Salinivibrio kushneri: one gene and its partner. The protein of the gene in region 1 interacts with the protein of each later gene in a pairwise test. Links are inferred from orthologs where the notes say so. Each region holds a gene or a part of one and is shown on either strand. Other genes may lie near its edges.

Region 1 (5,858 bases):
TAGCTTGGCTTCAAGTTCCACCAGCTCCGGCTCCACTTCGTCGAAGGTTTCTTGATCATCTTCTTCGACCGCCAACATCAGCAATTCGTTGACGTCTTCGCCGCCTTGGGTCAATTGATCGATGGTTTCCACCACCGCTTCAAGGGAAGCACGCTCTTTACCCAGCGCTTGTGCACGTTGTGGCTCGTTCCACACGTCCGGTTGTTCTAATTCAGCATTAACTTCTTCTAGACGCTCTTTCTTGGCATCATAGTCAAAGATACCCCCGGAGGACATCGGTACGTTCGGCGATATCGGCGAGGCGATTTTTGATTGGATTAATCTCAAACATGGTCAAGCATCTTCATTATTAGCGGAAATTTAACCGCCGAATTTTAGCGAATTGTCGCGCCAATAAACAGGGCGTGATGGAAAAAGCCGCACATTTAAGCGGGTTCAAGATGCGAAATGATCAACTGGGCGCTGCGATTACCGCGAAACTCATTGATATCCAGGCGGTAAACGAGTCGTAGCGTCTTGGTGCTGGGATCGGGCCAGCGACGCAAATCAACGTTAAAGGCAATGGCGTCAATCATGGTGCCGCCGCCTTCCGGCTCGACCATCAATTTTAAGTGTTTGCCGCCCACCAGTTTTTGCTGCAGCACCTTAAAAATGCCATCGAACTGCGGCTCCGGAAATCCTTGCCCCCAAGGGCCGCCTGCTTGAATGGTTTCTGCCGTTTCCAACCCCAGCTCGTGACTTTGTAAGGGACCATCACTTAACAAGACACCTTTTAAGTCATCATCACTGACCTGCTCACGCACCTGCGTATCAAACTGCTTGGCGAAGGCCTCGAACTGGGTTTCCTCTATCGTGAGCCCTGCTGCCATGGCGTGGCCACCAAACTTTTTGATTAATCCAGGGTTTAATGTATCAATCCGATCGAGGGTGTCGCGCATATGCAAACCAGGAATCGAACGCGCTGAGCCTTTAATCAGCCCATCACCACCATCGGCAAACGCAATCACAGGGCGGTGAAATTGATCTTTTAATCGTGAGGCTAAGATCCCAATCACGCCTTGATGCCAGTCGCGCTGAAACAGCGCCAGCCCTACCGGCAACTCTCGCTCAGACTGCTCGGCAATCAAGCGCTCACACCAAGCCACGGCTTCTTGCTTCATTCCTTGCTCTATGTCTTTGCGAGTTTGATTGAGCGCATCCAACTCTGAGGCCATTCGTCTGGCAGCATGAATGTTGTCGCACAGCAACAACTCAACCCCAAACGCCATATCATCTAAACGCCCCGCGGCATTGATCCTTGGCCCCAATGCAAAGCCAAAATCACTGGCGACGAGCGTGGCCATATTGCGATTAGCCACCTCGATAAGCGCCTGGATCCCCGGGCGGCAACGTCCAGCGCGGATCCGCTGCAACCCCTGATGAACCAGGATACGGTTGTTACTATCCAAGGCTACCACGTCGGCGACCGTGCCCAACGCGACTAAATCGAGCAACTCGGCCAAATTGGGCACGGGTATGCCTTGCTGTTCCAACCACCCTTGGTCACGCAAATGCGCGCGCAGCGCCAGCATCAAATAAAAGGCGACCCCGACACCGGCAAGCGCCTTCGAAGGAAAACCACAGTCATCCAGATTAGGGTTCACCATGGCATCCGCCTCAGGCAGTGTCTCACCCGGTAGATGGTGATCGGTCACCAGCACCTGCATACCGAGCGCTTTGGCGTGCGCCACCCCTGCCAATGAGGACACCCCGTTGTCCACGGTCATGATAAGCTCTGCTCCCCGCTCTGCGGCCTGGTCGACCACCTCTGGGCTTAGCCCGTAGCCATCGTCAAAGCGGTTGGGTACCAGATAATCGACCCGAGTCGCGCCCATCATGCGTAAGGCTTTGACGGATAGCGCTGACGATGTCGCGCCATCGGCATCAAAGTCACCCACAATCAAAATAGACTGGTGCGCCTTTAACGCCTCAGCGAGCAAGTTAACCGCAGCATCAATCCCGGTTAACGCTTGATACTGATGCAGCCCAGCCACGCTGCGGTTGAGCTCGCTGTCTTCCTTTAAGCCACGGTTAGCGTATAAACGTTGCAATAATGGCGGAATGGCATCGCTAAATGCCGGCGTCACCGACGGCATACGTCTTTTTATTTCTATCATGAAGTTGTCACCAGTTATCGGTTAGCCGCGTGGGTGGTGTGTTTGATGAAGCTGCTTCAAACGCTCGGTGGCCACATGGGTGTATATTTGCGTCGTTGACAAATCGCTGTGTCCAAGCAACATCTGCACCACGCGTAAATCGGCCCCATGATTGAGCAAGTGGGTCGCAAACGCATGACGTAAAACATGGGGAGAGAGATCCTCCGTCTCGATCCCCGCCAACTGCGCGTAATACTTGATGCGGTGCCAAAAGGTTTGACGGGTCATCTGACGGGCACGTTTACTTGGAAAAAAAACATCGGTACTGGTCTCTCCCAGCAATACTGGGCGACTATACGCCAAATAGTGCTCCAGCCAATCCACCGCAGACTCTCCCATGGGTACCAAGCGCTCCTTATCTCCTTTACCAGACACTCGCACCACACCTTGACGCAAGCTTACATTTTCCATGGTCAGTCCGATAAGCTCCGTGACACGCAAACCTGTGGCATACAAAAGCTCTAACATGGCTTTGTCTCTGAGCTCAAGCGGATCGTCCGCATTGGGGGCGGTTAATAAGGCATCGATTTGCTCTTCTGTCAGATTTTTCGGCAGCCGCTTGGGCTGTTTCGGACTGATTAACGTGGCGCTGGGATCGTCGGGGCGCAATTTCTGTCGGTATACATATTGAAAAAGCCGACGCAACGCCGACACCATGCGGCTACGTGAGCTCGATTGGTAGCCCTGTTCATGCAACCAATATTGGTAGTCTTGCAAATCTTGCTTGCTGACGGCCACCAATGCACGGCTATCGAGCCAATGACACAGCTTGAGTAAATCGGTGCGATAGGAGGTCAAGGTGTTTTCGGAGAGCCCGCGCTCCATCCACATTGCATCCAAAAACTGTTCGATGAGTTCAATGTTGTTCGTCACGTTCAGCTCACTTGGTTATCCATCAGAAAAAGCACGCCCATTCTCGGCGTAATGGCCGGCGGCTATTATACAAAATGTCGCCTGCACTTGCTGGATCAAATTACCGTTGAGCAGGTAAACTGCGCCCATTACACACAAACGAGTCGCGCTATGAAAATCGGTCTTTTTTATGGTTCTACCACGTGCTACACCGAAATGGCAGCGGAGAAAATCCGTGACTTTATCGGTGATGACTTGGTCGATCTACACAATGTCAAAGAAACACCGCTCGCCAAAATGGCAGATTATGACCTGCTGTTACTTGGGATCTCGACTTGGGACTTTGGCGAGTTACAAGAAGATTGGGAAGCGGTTTGGCAAGATATTGATAGCCTTCAGTTACAAGGCAAAGTCATTGCCCTCTTTGGTTTGGGTGATCAGGAAGGCTATGCCGAGTGGTTCCTCGATGCCATGGGTATGCTCCACCAGCAGCTACAAGGCTGTGGCGCTCAGTTTATTGGTTATTGGTCCACCGAAGGTTACCGTTTCGACGCGTCAAAGGCCGTGACTGAGGATGGCAAACACTTTGTCGGTCTTGCACTCGATGAAGACTCTGAATACGAGCTCAGCGACGAGCGTATCCAAAACTGGTGCGAACAAGTGCTCGTCGAATATCAAGCGTTACTCTGATGATCCGCCTGTTTAACAAACAGACATAAAAAAACCGCGCTCAACCAGCGCGGTTTTTCTTGGCTACCATGTAGCGGTTAATATCATTAGGCTTCTGCTAGGGCATCATCACGTGAGCCAACAAACTTTGCCACCCCCATTGCCACCAATGTGGGCAGCAGCCATGCCATGCCGACATCAAACAGCGGCAGGAAGTTAAAGGCACTCATATCGGCGCCCATGACTTTCGCCGCATCAAGCAAGCTAAACAGCAATGCCACGCCCAACACGAGGCGATAGCCTAGCGCTGGATTTGGCAACCAACGGCGAATGAAGGTCAAGCCAATCAGTGCAATCGCAACTGGGTATAATGCGAACAAGACCGGAATAGAAATGGCGATAAGCTGCTTTAGGCCCACATTAGCCACCACCGCACAGACAGTAGCCACGACCACCACCCAGCGACGGTAGGTCCATGATGTGAGCGAGCTAAAGTAATCAGCACACGCGCTGACCAACCCAATCACAGTGGTCAAACACGCAAGGCCAATGATCGCCGCGAGGATCATTTGTCCCACCGGCCCAAACAGTGCATCCACGTAAGCGGCCATGATTTCGCCACCGTTTTGCGTCCCCTGCGCCACTGCACTGGCCGTTGAGCCCAAGTAGAACAGCGACACGTACACAAACGCCAGTCCAGCTGCAGCAATAATACCGGCATAAATCAGGTACATGCAGGTTGCTTTGTTGTCCTCGATACCTTTTTTGCGGATCACATCGACAATTAACATGCCGAACATCAAGGCCGCAAAGGTATCCATGGTGTTATAACCTTCCAAAAAGCCGGTTGTCAGCGCGTTCTCAACATAGCTACCCTGCGCGGCAACCACTTCGCCTTGAGGATTGATAATGACTGCGATAGCCAAAATCGCGAGCGCCGCGAAGAGCAGAGGCGTCAAGAACTTACCGATGGTATCAATCAGTTTGCCTTGAGAAAGAGAGAAAAACATCGCGACAGCAAAGAAAACGACAGAGAAAGCGCCTAGTTCTAGTTGTCCTGGTGCAGATAAAAACGGTTTAAAACCAATTTCATAGGCAACGAGTCCGGCACGAGGTGCGGCAAAAGCAGGCCCAATAATGATAAAAATCAGCACGGCCATCAGTGTCGCGACACCCGTTGGCAAATCACGGGTGAGGCCTTTCCAGCCACCGCCTGCGACTGCAACCGCAATAATACCGATTAAAGGAAGACCGACCGCTGTGATCAAAAATCCGATCATCGCGGCGGTGTAATGATCACCGGCTAACATGCCAGCTTGTGGAGGAAAGATTATATTTCCAGCGCCTAAGAAAAAGGCAAAGGTCATAAAACCTAACGCTAAAATATCTACTAATTTTAAACGCTTAGTCACGATGTATACCTACAGCTTGAGATGGTGTTTGCAATGAATAATGTTTCACCCAGCTGAAACGCTCATTTATAATATTTTGTTTCAGACGATGGGCAGAACGCAGAATAATGAAGAAGTTCACAGCCACAGTAAAGGCATTGACAAAAAACCTTGTGATCTTCTGCTTTAGCAATAACAATCAGCTCAATAAACTAGCTATCATGTTATCCATGGCATTTTTTAACGATCAAGATCGATAACATTGTGGTTACACAAAAGCAAAAAATGCTACCCCTTGATGCCGCTAAGTCGCCAGAGTGCAGGACAAATGAGCCAATTTCGCTTTAAACAATTTGTTATCGACCACGGTGACTGTGGCATGAAAGTCAGTACGGACGGTGTACTACTGGGCGCGTGGTCTCAGCCTGGGACGGCGAGCAATAGCTTGGATATCGGAACGGGAACCGGTTTATTGGCATTGATGTTGGCACAACGTTTTCCATCCTTGTCGCTGACCGCGGTCGAGTACGACCCGTCCGCCTTTCACTGCGCCACGTTAAATGTGAGAGCGTCACGGTTTGCCGCGCAAATCCAATTGCACCACGGTGATATCAACGATTTTGCCTGTCGCGAACAGTGGCAACATATTGTCTGCAATCCTCCCTATTTCACCAGTGGTGCGCCTTCAAGCAACCAACAACGGGCCGTTGCCAGACATACCAGCACCTTAAGCCACCCCGCGCTTATTGCC
Region 2 (12,376 bases), 1.0 Mb from region 1 along the record:
TAACACCCCCTTTTCAAACGGTGTGAAGTTCTTAGCCGACGAGGGAAACGTAAGCGCGAATTGTTCTGTGTGCTTGGTCAAGGTTCGTGTCACGCGGTAAAAGCGCATTGGCGACAATTCAGTCGGCAAGGTGGCGGCTTTTAGCAAGCCTCGTAGGGTGCGATCAAGCGGCTCGTACTCCCGCATATCATTTTCAAACAAAGGCGCGACACGGCCCATTTCTAAGGTGGCAGCTAGCGCATCATGATAGTTGGCGCTATACCAACTAAACGTCGGTGATGGGGATTGAGACAACACTGTGGCGTCCATTTGGGCATCATTCAATAACGCCGCCAATGGACGTACATCTTTCTCGGTCGGTGTAGTGGGGATCACACCGAACATATAATGGTAGGACTCGCGAATCGCACTGTGTAAGTCGAGGTGCCAACGAGTCAAGTCGTCTGACTGGGCGGTAAAGAAGTCACTTACTGCTTTTTGCAATTGGTTAGCAAGGTAGTGCTCTTCGTTTTTTTCCTCATTCCAACCTCCGAATAAGCGGTTGAGGTTATCCTCAATAAAGCGGGTGTGGGCTTTAATCGCTTCGGCATGGCCAATGATCAGTAACAGCGGCACATTGGGGGTAAATTGCTCTGACAATATATCGGCGAGCAGACGGTCAATGAGCTCGATGGGCGCGGTTTCGTCACCATGAATACCTGAAGACAATACAACACAACGCGAAACCTTGGTGACGTCGGGCTGTATCGAAATAATACCGGGGGCGCTGTGATTGAGTGTAAGCGAGCCCACTCGCCACGAGTCTGGCGCAAAGGCATGGGGGGCGGTGAGTGCAGCATCAATAAAGGCACCTGGACGTGCTGTCAGCATAATGCATCCTTTTATTACAACTAGACAACAAAACGTTACAGCGAGATAACCAATAAACCCAGGATTTTCCACTCACAATGTGATCATGTATAGACAAATTAAAAAGCCGTGGCGCATAGGCACACGGCTTTCTAGTGTGGTGTCGTCACCACTGTCGGGGGCACGCAGCGTTATTTTTCAACGTCTGCGTTTTCAACTCGCGCTTTGAGTTTTTGGCCTGGTCGAAATGTCACAACGCGACGCGCAGTGATCGGAATATCTTCCCCTGTTTTAGGATTTCGACCGGGACGTTCATTCTTGTCTCGCAAGTCGAAGTTACCAAACCCTGATAACTTGACCTGTTCGCCACTTTCGAGCGCTTTCCGAACTTCTTCGAAAAACACCTCGACTGTCTCCTTGGCGTCCCGTTTGCTAATCCCGATATTTTCAAACAGGTTCTCAGCCAAATCGGCCTTAGTGAGCGCCATAGGTTTTTCCCTCAAGAATTGTTGAACACATATGCAATACCGCAGTATCGACACCACCATTCTACACTTGGCCTATACGTCTTTAGCCCTTGTATTTTAGGGATATTTAAAGGCCAGCTCAGAACAAGTGTATGCCAACTGGCTGATTTGCGCCAACTTTTTTACATTAAAAAAGCACGAACAATGTCCAAAAAATTGACCTTTCAAACCAAGATGTTACAAGGGTTTTCTTTACCAGCATAGCCAATAGACTGCTAAGCTGCTTAATATTAGGCTTTTTTATCAATATCTGAACACTTACTCATCAAATATAGTGAATTTATTTAGTTTTTCAAATGGATAGATGTTAGACCATTTAGGCATAAAAAAAGCAGCGTTTCCGCTGCTTTTTGGGATGACGTTAGGTTAGTCACGCAAGGTAACGCCTAATTTCTCTGATAAATGGCTGACAACACCAGACACTGCATCACTGATATCGGCTTCCTCAAGCGTGCGCGCATCAGATTGCAAGGTCAGTGCGATCGCTAGACTCTTCTTGCCCTCTTCCACACCTTTGCCGGTGTAAAGGTCGAAAAGCTGTGCGTCCTTGAGCAATGGGTTGCCGCTTTGCAAACAAGCAGCCACTACGTCACCAGACGCAAGCGCTTGGTCGGCAATCACCGCAATGTCACGACGGTTGGCAGGGAATTTTGAGAGCCCTGCTGCTTCGGGAATAAAGCGTTCGTCAATGGCTTGCCACTCCAGCTCAAACACCACAGTTCGACCATTTAAGCCAAACTCACGCTCAAGCTCAGGGTGCAGGGTACCAATGTGACCCACAACTTTGCCGTCAAACTCAATAGCAGCGGTTTGACCTGGGTGCATGGCAGGATGAGAGGCTGACACGAAACGGAAGTCTTTCAACTTACCTGTGAGTTCCAGTACCGCTTCTAGATCGCCTTTCAAGTCAAAAAAGTCAACGGTAGCGCTCGCCAGATCCCAATGCTCTTCACTACCAGGACCTGCAATCACCCCCGCAAGCATGCTCTCTTGGCGAATGCTCGATTGGCGAACGGTGCCACCGGTTTCACCTTCTGGGGTAAAGCGTAAGCCAAATTCAAACAAGCGCACACGAGGCTGCTGACGTTTTTGGTTGTAGGCCACCGTGTTTAAAAGGCCAGGAAGCAAGCTCAGGCGCATGGCTGACATGTCCGCAGAAATTGGACTTGGCAGGATCAGCGGCTCAACATCGGGAACAACCAGCGTTTGCTGTTTTGGCTCGACAAAACTGTAGGTAATCGCCTCGTGGAAGCCTCGGTCAACCAACAAATCGCGGACACGTTTCAGTGGCATCGCTGCTTCTTTATATTCGCGCATTGTCAGTGCGGCTTTAGGCGCGCGAGTTGGAATGTTGTCGTAGCCGTAAATACGCCCGACTTCCTCAATCAAATCCTGCTCAATGGCAATATCAAAACGCCAGCTAGGTGCCGTTGCTTGCCACCCTTTCTCGGTTTCCGTTACCGCACAGCCAAGGCGGGACAAAATGGCTTGAACATCACTGTTATCGATAGAATGACCCAATAGGCCATCTAACTTCTCTCGACGGAGAGTGACGGTGTCACGAGTGGGTAGTGTTTCTGCCGTCTCAGCGGTAACAATCTCTCCCGCTTCACCGCCACAAATTGCCAATAGCAGTTCAGTCGCTCGTTCCATCGCCGCCGCTTGTAACGCAGGGTCGACGCCACGTTCAAAACGGTGAGAGGAATCTGTGTGCAACCCATAGCTACGCGCACGGCCGCGGATCACGTCAGGAGCAAAAAACGCCGATTCGAGTAAAATATCTTGGGTGTCTGTGGTGACACCAGAGTCTTGCCCGCCAAAGATCCCGGCCATCGCCAAGGCTTTCTTCTCATCCGCGATAACCAATGTCTGGGCATTAAGGGTTGCTTCATTGCCATCGAGTAATGTGAGCGTTTCGCCCTCTTCTGCCATACGTACCACAATGCCACCCTCAAGCTTGCTAAGATCAAAGGCATGCATCGGCTGCCCTTGCTCGAGCATCACATAGTTGGTGACATCCACGACAGGGTCGATAGCGCGAATGCCACTGCGGCGCAATTTTTCTTGCATCCACAGTGGGGTCTGCGCATTAAGATCGACATTCTTTACCACACGACCTAAATAACGTGGGCATGCTTGTGGTGCATCGATATGCACGGATACCTTGTCGTCAATACTGGCAGTAACCGGTGTGATAGTCGGTTCAGTGACATCAGTGCGGTTCAATACGCCGACTTCACGTGCCAAGCCACGTAGGCTCAAGCAATCAGCACGGTTCGGGGTTAAGTCAACATCGATGGTTACGTCGTTTAGTGCGAGGTACTCACGAATGTCGGTTCCAATTGGCGCGTCGGCAGGCAGTTCGATAATGCCATCAGATTCAATATCAATCCCTAGCTCTGTAAATGAGCACAGCATACCGAAGGACGGTTGACCACGTAGCTTCGCTTTTTTGATTTTGAAGTCACCTGGCAATACCGCGCCAACCATTGCGACCGCGACTTTCAGGCCTTGACGACAGTTAGGTGCACCACAAACGATATCAAGCAATTCATCGTCGCCAACATTGATTTTGGTAACACGCAGTTTGTCTGCATCTGGGTGTTGGCCACACTCAACCACTTCACCCACAACTACACCGCTAAAGTCGCCAGCAACGGGTGCAATTTCATCGACTTCAAGGCCGGCCATGGTGATCTGATGGGCAAGCGCGTCGGTGTCGTTTGCTGGGTTTACCCACTCTCTCAACCAAGATTCACTGAATTTCATTATTATCTTGCCCCACTGATTACTTAAATTGTTTCAAAAAGCGCAGATCGTTCTCAAAGAACGCACGAAGATCATTCACGCCATAACGCAACATGGTCAGGCGCTCTACGCCAATACCAAAGGCAAAGCCTTGATATTCTTCTGGATCGATATTCACCGCACGTAGTACATTCGGGTGAACCATGCCGCAGCCTAAGATCTCCAGCCATTTTCCACCTTTGCGGCGAACATCAACTTCGGCAGAAGGTTCAGTGAACGGGAAGTAAGAGGGACGGAAACGCACTTCCAGGTCTTCCTCGAAAAAGTTACGTAAGAAGTCGTTGAGGATCCCTTTGAGATCAGCAAAGGTGATGTCTTTATCGACCAATAATCCTTCCACTTGGTGGAACATCGGGGTATGCGTTTGGTCATAATCATTACGATAGACGCGACCGGGCGCAATAATACGGAATGGGGGTTTACCCGCTTCCATGGTACGAATTTGTACGCCAGAGGTGTGCGTACGCAACATCAAATCAGGGTTAAAGAAGAAAGTATCGTGATCGGTACGTGCAGGATGATCAGGGGCGATATTCAATGCATCAAAGTTATGAAAACCATCTTCAACCTCTGGCCCGGACGCAACCGAGAAACCCAGCTCACCGAAAAATTGCTCAATACGCTCAATAGTGCGTGTCACTGGATGCAAGCCACCATTTTCGATACGACGCCCTGGCAGGCTAACATCAATGGTTTCGGCCGCTAACTTCGCTTCAAGCTCAGCACGTTCTAGCGCTTGTTTACGCTCGGCAATCGCTTGCTGTACTGTTTGCTTGGCTTGGTTAATCTTTTGACCCGCTTCACGGCGCTCTTCCGGTGGCAGTTTGCCCAACGCCTGTAATTGTGCCGTTAGCTCGCCTTTCTTTCCTAGGAATTTAACCCGGACTTCATCCAATGCAGCCACAGAAGCGGCACTGGTCACCGCACTGGTTGCATTCGCAAGAATTTCTTCTAATTGTTGCATTGTTTCCTCGTCGACCCGTTGGGCAGTCCAAATCAGGTAGGTGCGTGACAATACCTGCTGACATCATGATTTCACCCATTGTCTGAGCAAACTGACAGAGTCGTCTCAATAATACGCCTCAATGCCAATTGACTGAGAGAACAGGTAATAAATTGACCTTACATACTAATTAATGCCACGACTAATGCCAAACGCTAAACAGCATTTACGCTATTTTTCCTTGTCATCCGGTCACGAGTGGCGTCATTTTGATGGTAGATTGGTCATTCAGGGCGTCGATCCGGTAAAAATCGAGCATATTGGCGCTGATTAAATCACTCGCTAAGCATTGTTTGATATTCTAGCGTCTATATTGCCGAACAAGCTTGTGTGACAACAACCCAGTTGGTCAGCGTGCGCGTTTCCTCAATCACTTGTTTACCGAATACTTGGAGCCAGTATGCAAGACACCAGTCGTCCTTTACGTGTGTTTGTTTCGACGTCCACCCACCCTTGGTTCAATCTCGCCGTGGAAGACACCATATTTCGTACCATGTCGGCACAGCAGAACGTCCTATTCCTCTGGCGTAATGACAATACGGTAGTCATTGGACGCGGCCAGAACCCATGGCGCGAGTGTAATACGCGCAAAATGGAACAAGATGCTGTGGTGTTAGCGAGAAGGCAAAGCGGCGGGGGCGCAGTGTTTCATGATTTGGGCAACACCAATTTTACCTTTATGGCAGGTAAGCCGGGTTATGATAAGTCAGTATCAACGCAAATTGTACTCGATGCCCTGAAAACGCTCGGGATCAGTGCCTCAGCCAGTGGCCGAAATGATCTCACTATGGATACGCCCGACGGCCCGAGAAAAGTATCGGGCTCTGCCTACAAAGAAGCCAAAGATCGCGGCTTTCACCATGGTACGCTCTTGATTAATGCCAACTTGTCGCGACTGGGTGACTACCTCAACCCTGATCCTAAAAAGCTACAAGCCAAGGGGATTTCATCTGTCCGAGCCCGCGTGGCCAATATTGCTGACTTTGTCCCGGACATTGATCACCAACGCGTCTGTGAAGCGATTAAGTCTGCCTTTTTCCGCCATTACGGTCATACCACTGAGATTGAGTATATTTCTCCCGACGCTAAGCCCGATGTCGAGGGGTTTGACGCGATTTATGAAAAACAGTGCAGCTGGGCGTGGAATTTCGGTAACAGCCCGCAGTTCATGCACACCTTTGATGAGCGTTTTGAGTGGGGAGGCGTTGAGCTACACTTGGATGTGAAACATGGAGAAATCATCGATTGCCAGTTATTCACTGATAGTTTAATGCCAGGACCGCTAGAAACCCTGGCCAATCAATTGGTCGGACAAGCCTACCACCCTGAAAAACTTTACCACTTTGTGATGAGCTGGGCTGATGCAGACCAAAGTCATCAAATTATGTACGAAGATATTGCCCTGTGGTTACGTCAAGCCATCGCCTGATCGCTGAACACGGCTAGAGTGACCTCTATCACATAATCCCCTCTCCTTTGATCCCACGCAAAGACGCAAACGCCTGTCACGTCACTATAGGTGACAGGCACCGTCTGGTTATATATCCCACACATAATAGACAAACTATTATTATCCACGTTAATGTGGCTTGAATAATAGTTTTTAATTTTGGTAAAAAACCATTACGCTAGTTTTACATATTTTGTTACAAAACACAGGAGGCTGTTTTACACAGGCGTTAACGCCAACACCCTGCACCCGGCTAGCCCCATGCAGACCCAACAATCATTCAACGAATAATTAGATAGTTATGGAAAACCAAAAAACAATACTTGGTCACCCTCGGGGACTGTTCTTACTTTTTGGCACTGAGCTTTGGGAGCGCTTTTCATATTATGCAATGCGCGCGATCTTGGTGCTTTATCTCACTGACCAAACCATTAATGGCGGCTTAGGCTGGTCAACCAAAGACGCACTCGAACTATATGGTTACTATACTGGCCTCGTCTATATCACGCCGCTGATTGGTGGATGGATTGCCGATAACTTTATTGGCCAACGTCGCGCTGTCATTCTCGGTGGGGCATTAATGGCCATCGGTCAATTCACTCTGGCCTTCCCTGCTCACCAATATGGCTTAGATACAGTACATACCTTATATGCAGGCTTAGCCATACTGATTGCGGGTTCTGGCTTATTTAAACCCAACATCTCGACGATGGTGGGTGACCTTTATGATGAAGGCGATCATCGTCGGGATGGTGCGTTTACCATCTTTTATATGGGCATCAATATTGGCTCATTGCTAGCTGGCTTTGTTGCGGGCACGGTGAGCAGCGCTTACGGCTGGCAATATGGCTTCTTTGCAGCGGGCGTGGGAATGGTGATTAGCCTCGTGATCCAGCTAACCATGGCCAACGCTTGGCTCGGCGAAATAGGCCGAGTTCCAGCCGCACAACAAGCGCGAGATGCCAATCATTCCAAGACCAATGCCCCATTAACTAAGCAAGAAATCGATCGCCTCAAAGTAATTTTATTGATGGGGTTATTTGTCATTATTTTCTGGGCAGGCTTTGAACAAGCCGGTGGCTTGATGAATATTTATACCCAAGAGTATACGGATCGTATGGTTGGCGGGTTTGAGATACCAGCCGCTTGGTTCCAATCGCTTAACCCTTTCTTCATCATTGTTTGTGCCCCTATTGCAGCCTCATTATGGGTTCGTTTGGGACCTAAAGAGCCAAGCTCGCCCGTGAAATTCGCGATGGCTTTATTTATGTTGGCGCTGGGGTTTGTGTGCATGATTGGCGCAGTGTTAGAGCAAGGCGGTGATACCACAGTGAAAACGTCGATGTTTTGGTTGGTGGGCGCGTTCTTCTTCCACACACTAGGCGAACTTTGCCTCTCACCTATCGGTTTATCCTTGGTTACTAAGCTCGCGCCGCTACGCTTGGCCTCACTGATGATGGGGGCCTGGTTCGGCTTTAACGCGATCGCCAACTATGTGGCGGGGATCATTGGCTCGCATGTAGGTGATTATGGCGCTATGGCCATCTTCGGTGGTATTGCAGCAACAGCCGCGATTTCCGGTGTTATCTTACTGGCGCTATCCGGCACACTGATTCGTTGGATGCACGGTGCTGAGTCTGGTGCCACACCAAGTGAAGAAATCGAACAACAGCAAGTACAAGTGGCGTAATCCCCCCACTTCAATAATGAAAAAGAGGCCGTTTGGCCTCTTTTTTGACTACCAGCGACAGTACTCTGAATTACATTTTTGGTGAGGACTGAGCTGAGAGTATGTTGATTTCTCCCATTTGTATATTGTCTCAGTATCCGCACTATCGAGCGCTGGAATGTATGATTTATCGTATTGGCTCAGGAAGTAAGTCTCGAATAAATTAACCTTATGTTCCTTGTCTATCCAATATCTCATTGGTATTAATGCGTTAGGGGGTAATCTGGCTGCTAAATTATTAACCTCTACCATCGCATCAGTAGGGTTTGCTCCCGTATAAGGTTGATCTTGCCCTAAGTAAATGTCGCATTTAGCTTGTGAACCTAAGTCATGAGCAGCTTTTAAAATCGCTTCCCTCACGACGAAGTGATCGATGTGACTACCATTAGCCAATAGAACAAATGCTGCACAATTATCTTGTTGTAGAATAGGCTTTACGCTAGCTGTAATAGTCTGGTAAATCTCTATTTCTTGCTGCCTAAAGTCTTCAAACGTTCCAGCCGGTCCTCCCCCAGCCGTTGTCGACCCTTCATAATTTCTCAATGGCGCATCATAAAAACCTGACGTTTTGTACCTAAAATTACTCCACTTGTTAAACATATCTGTATGAGCCTTGATGTCCTCGTTGAATCTCATCGAGGTCACATCGATAACTCTCTTATTTGTCGAGATATCTAGGTGATTAGTAGTGTAATTAGATACCGAAAAATAGACTTCTGTGACTGGCTTTTTTTGTAGCAACCCATCCTCTTTAGCAAGCTTATTAATCAAGCCACCAAATGTCAGTGCAATATCATCCGGATGAGGACTTAAGAAAAAGATTTTTTCATGTGTAATATCCAACGGCTCTGCTACGGATACAGTCGACATAGCGGACATACTCATGATAAGACAGGCCGTCGATAGCTTTCTAGCAAGTGATCTATGCATTCTGTAATACCTTTTAATTATTAAAGAGTTACCCAACAAGCACCGCTTTTATTTCAGATTTGATAGTGTCTGATTGCGTACCAAATATAGCCTGAAGGTTGTCGCCAACAACCAGTACCTCTTTGGCGCCGAGCTGCTTAATTGCGGTAATATCAGCATACTGGATATCATTCAGGCTGACTCGCAGTCGCGTGATACAGGCATCCACATTTTTAATATTTTCCTTTCCTCCAAGCGCACTGACCAATTGATGTGCCAGCTCTGAACCGATTTCCGAAAGTTGACTCACCTCGGTTTCAGCGGTTTCTCGGCCTGGTGTCAGCAAATTAAGCTTACTGATCGTTAATCTAAACAAGCTGTAATACATTAACGCCCAGAGCGGGCCAATCAGTGCGAAAAGCCAAGCATTGGTCGACAGTGGGTAATAGATAAGGAAGTCAATTGCGCCATGTGCGAAGGTGACGCTATGGTGGATATCTAACGTTGTGACGAGTGCAAAACCGATCCCCGTTAAGACACAATGCATGGCATACAACACCGGCGCGACAAATAGAAAAGAAAACTCCATCGGTTCGGTAATACCCGTCAGCCAAGATGTTAACGCTGCCGAAGCCATAATCCCGCCAACCAGTGCGCGTTTATCAGGGCGAGCTGAGTGATAAATAGCTAACCCCACCGCTGGTAACGCCCACATTGAGTACAAATAGCCTCCGGCTAGATTGCCGGCAGTAGGGTCACCAGCAAGGTAGCGTTGAATTTCACCGGTGATCACTTTTCCGCTTTCAGGGTCGACATATTCCCCCACTTCAAAGAAGAAAGGCACGTTCCAAATGTGGTGCAAGCCAAAAGGAATCAAAGAACGCTCAACAAACCCGTAAATACCAAAAGCTGTGGTTGGGCTTTGATAAGCCGCCCAGTGCGAAAAACTCTTGATTGCGCCGCCAATGGGAGGCCAGATATAGCTGAGCGCAATACCAAGAAATATTGCAGCAATACCCGTAACGATAGGGACGAAGCGTTTTCCGGCAAAGAAGCCCAAGTACTCAGGAAGCTGGATGTTATGAAAACGATTAAACAAATAGGCTGCCACAGCCCCAATCATAATCCCGCCGAATACCCCAGTATTAAGACTAGGGATCCCGATGATCATCGCAGGCTCAATGCCGTGGATGTTAGCCATTACCCCTAAGGTTGCGGTCATAATGGCAAAGCCAACCGTCGCCGCCAGCCCAGCCGCGCCATCGTTGTCTGATAGACCCAGAGCGACACCAATCGCAAAGATAAGTGCCAGATTGCTGAATACGGCATCGCCTGACATGGCCATGATTTCAGAGACACTATCCGGTATCCATGCGAAGTTAGCAGAACCGATACCGAGTAATAGACCGGCAACAGGTAATACGGCCACAGGCAGCATCAAAGAGCGCCCTATCCGTTGTAGTAATCCAAACGCGTGACTAAACATGTGATGTTCCTTTTTTATGTAGAGACATACACACGATAAAGAAAAGCGTCTCTCCCAAGGTTACAAAAGCCTATGAGTTTGTAAGCAGGCTGTTACATACCAACGCCTACCGGTGTGGCAATATCAGCTTGCACCAATAGTGATCTCGTTTTAATTGAGGTATACACAAGGTATTGGTGAAAAACACAGGAACGTGCAAGATGAAAACCATCCTCGTTGTGGATGACAATCAATCGCTTAGAGATGCACTCACCGATTACCTAGGGCGTGCTGAGTTTCATGTTCTTACTGCCAGTGACGGTGAGCAAATGTGGGCACACTATCAAACGCACGCACCGGATCTCATCATTCTCGATATTATGCTGCCGGGCGATGATGGGCTAACGCTATGTAGCCAAATTCGCAAACACTCTAACGTCCCCATCATCATGCTCACGGCTGTGACAGATGAAGCTGATCGTGTTGCAGGGCTGGAAGTGGGCGCCGATGATTACATTACAAAAACCTTTAGCCCACGTGAGCTACTGGCACGCATTAAAGCCTTATTGAGGCGTACACATATGACCCAATCATCCGGTGTCGGCCATAAAGTCACTTTCGCCGGATGGACGTGTGACCTGCTGAAGCGTCAATTAGTTAGCCCTCACGGTGAGTGCAAACAATTGTCTGGCGCCGACTTTAATCTGATCAGCTTAATGCTAGAAAAACCCAATCAGCTTTTGAGTCGAGATGATATTGCCCGCTGCATTTGGGGGCGAGATGCAGAGCCATTTGAACGCGGGATTGATGTGCAAATCAGCCGATTACGTAAGCACCTTCACGACGACGAGCGTTCGCTCATTTTAACGGTAAGGAATAAAGGTTACATGCTCGCCACTGATGTCATCGCGACAGAGGTGCATTGATGCGTACGCTTGCGCTATCGTTGTTCACCTCCATTCGATTTCGTATTGGCGCGACCTTATTGATCGTGATTGTTATCGCCCAACTGATCGCCGGGTTGATTTGGTACCAAACCAGTGCGCAAAAGGAGCAAGAGAGTCTACAGAAAACGGTACAAAGCCTAACCAGTAATGTTGCTGATACTTACAACTATTTTGAGGCACTTCCCGTCAGTTATCGCTACCTCATCTTGAACCAAATTCGAGAGATGGGTGGCACACGCTTCTTTATCTCCATCAACCAACGCAAATTAGATGTTGGGTTGCCCACGCAAACTGCGCGTACCGCCATGATTTTAGAGCAGGCATCGACGCGGTTGTCTAAATCAGTGCGCCACGCGCAACACATTGATGTTGCGTTAAGCCGACGCCAAGACCTCAAAGTGTTTAACTCAGGTATTAAGCTTGAGGCATTGCCTGCTATCTGGGCCGACTACAGCTTAGCCTTAGGCGATCTGGATTTACCTATCGTTGTGGTACAGATCCAAATGTCACAAAGCGAATGGTTTTATCTCGCGGCAACGCTACCTGTCCCCTTCTCTACCTTATCGCCACAGTTTATTGACCAAAAACAGCTGGTCTTTTTGGGGATATCCTCGTTACTCCTTGTCTTTTGTACGGTCTGGTTATTGCGATTAGAAATTCGTCCAATTCGGCGACTGGCTAAAGCCGCG

Evidence for each region.
Region 2: the proteins of brnQ (region 1) and pheS interact in binary tests that used the Escherichia coli proteins (3 or more experiments, as listed by UniProt). The link is inferred for Salinivibrio kushneri from one-to-one orthologs.

What each region holds. Positions count from the first base shown.
Region 1 is NZ_CP114588.1:2,336,478-2,342,335, forward strand. The notes cover bases 2,977-5,858. They hold brnQ (branched-chain amino acid transport system II carrier protein), read right to left. Parts: upstream 5,129-5,858; coding sequence 3,824-5,128; downstream 2,977-3,823. Other genes in these bases: xerD (site-specific tyrosine recombinase XerD), read right to left, coding at 2,977-3,026; fldB (flavodoxin FldB), read left to right, coding at 3,219-3,737; N8M53_RS10785 (tRNA1(Val) (adenine(37)-N6)-methyltransferase), read left to right, coding at 5,436-5,858. Also shown: single-stranded-DNA-specific exonuclease RecJ, read right to left, coding at 426-2,156; more of xerD, read right to left, coding at 2,178-2,976. UniProt on the Escherichia coli protein: Liv-II branched chain amino acid transport system, which transports leucine, valine and isoleucine. Also acts as a low-affinity threonine transporter.
Region 2 is NZ_CP114588.1:1,318,179-1,330,554, reverse strand. The notes cover bases 3,157-5,932. They hold pheS (phenylalanine--tRNA ligase subunit alpha), read right to left. Parts: upstream 5,149-5,932; coding sequence 4,165-5,148; downstream 3,157-4,164. Other genes in these bases: N8M53_RS06320 (lipoate--protein ligase), read left to right, coding at 5,588-5,932; N8M53_RS06325 (hypothetical protein), read left to right, coding at 5,333-5,461; pheT (phenylalanine--tRNA ligase subunit beta), read right to left, coding at 3,157-4,145. Also shown: N8M53_RS06345 (succinylglutamate desuccinylase), read right to left, coding at 1-870; ihfA (integration host factor subunit alpha), read right to left, coding at 1,041-1,337; more of pheT, read right to left, coding at 1,743-3,156; more of N8M53_RS06320, read left to right, coding at 5,933-6,616; N8M53_RS06315 (peptide MFS transporter), read left to right, coding at 6,939-8,327; N8M53_RS06310 (PIG-L family deacetylase), read right to left, coding at 8,376-9,236; ptsG (glucose-specific PTS transporter subunit IIBC), read right to left, coding at 9,325-10,761; N8M53_RS06300 (response regulator transcription factor), read left to right, coding at 10,962-11,666; N8M53_RS06295 (ATP-binding protein), read left to right, coding at 11,666-12,376.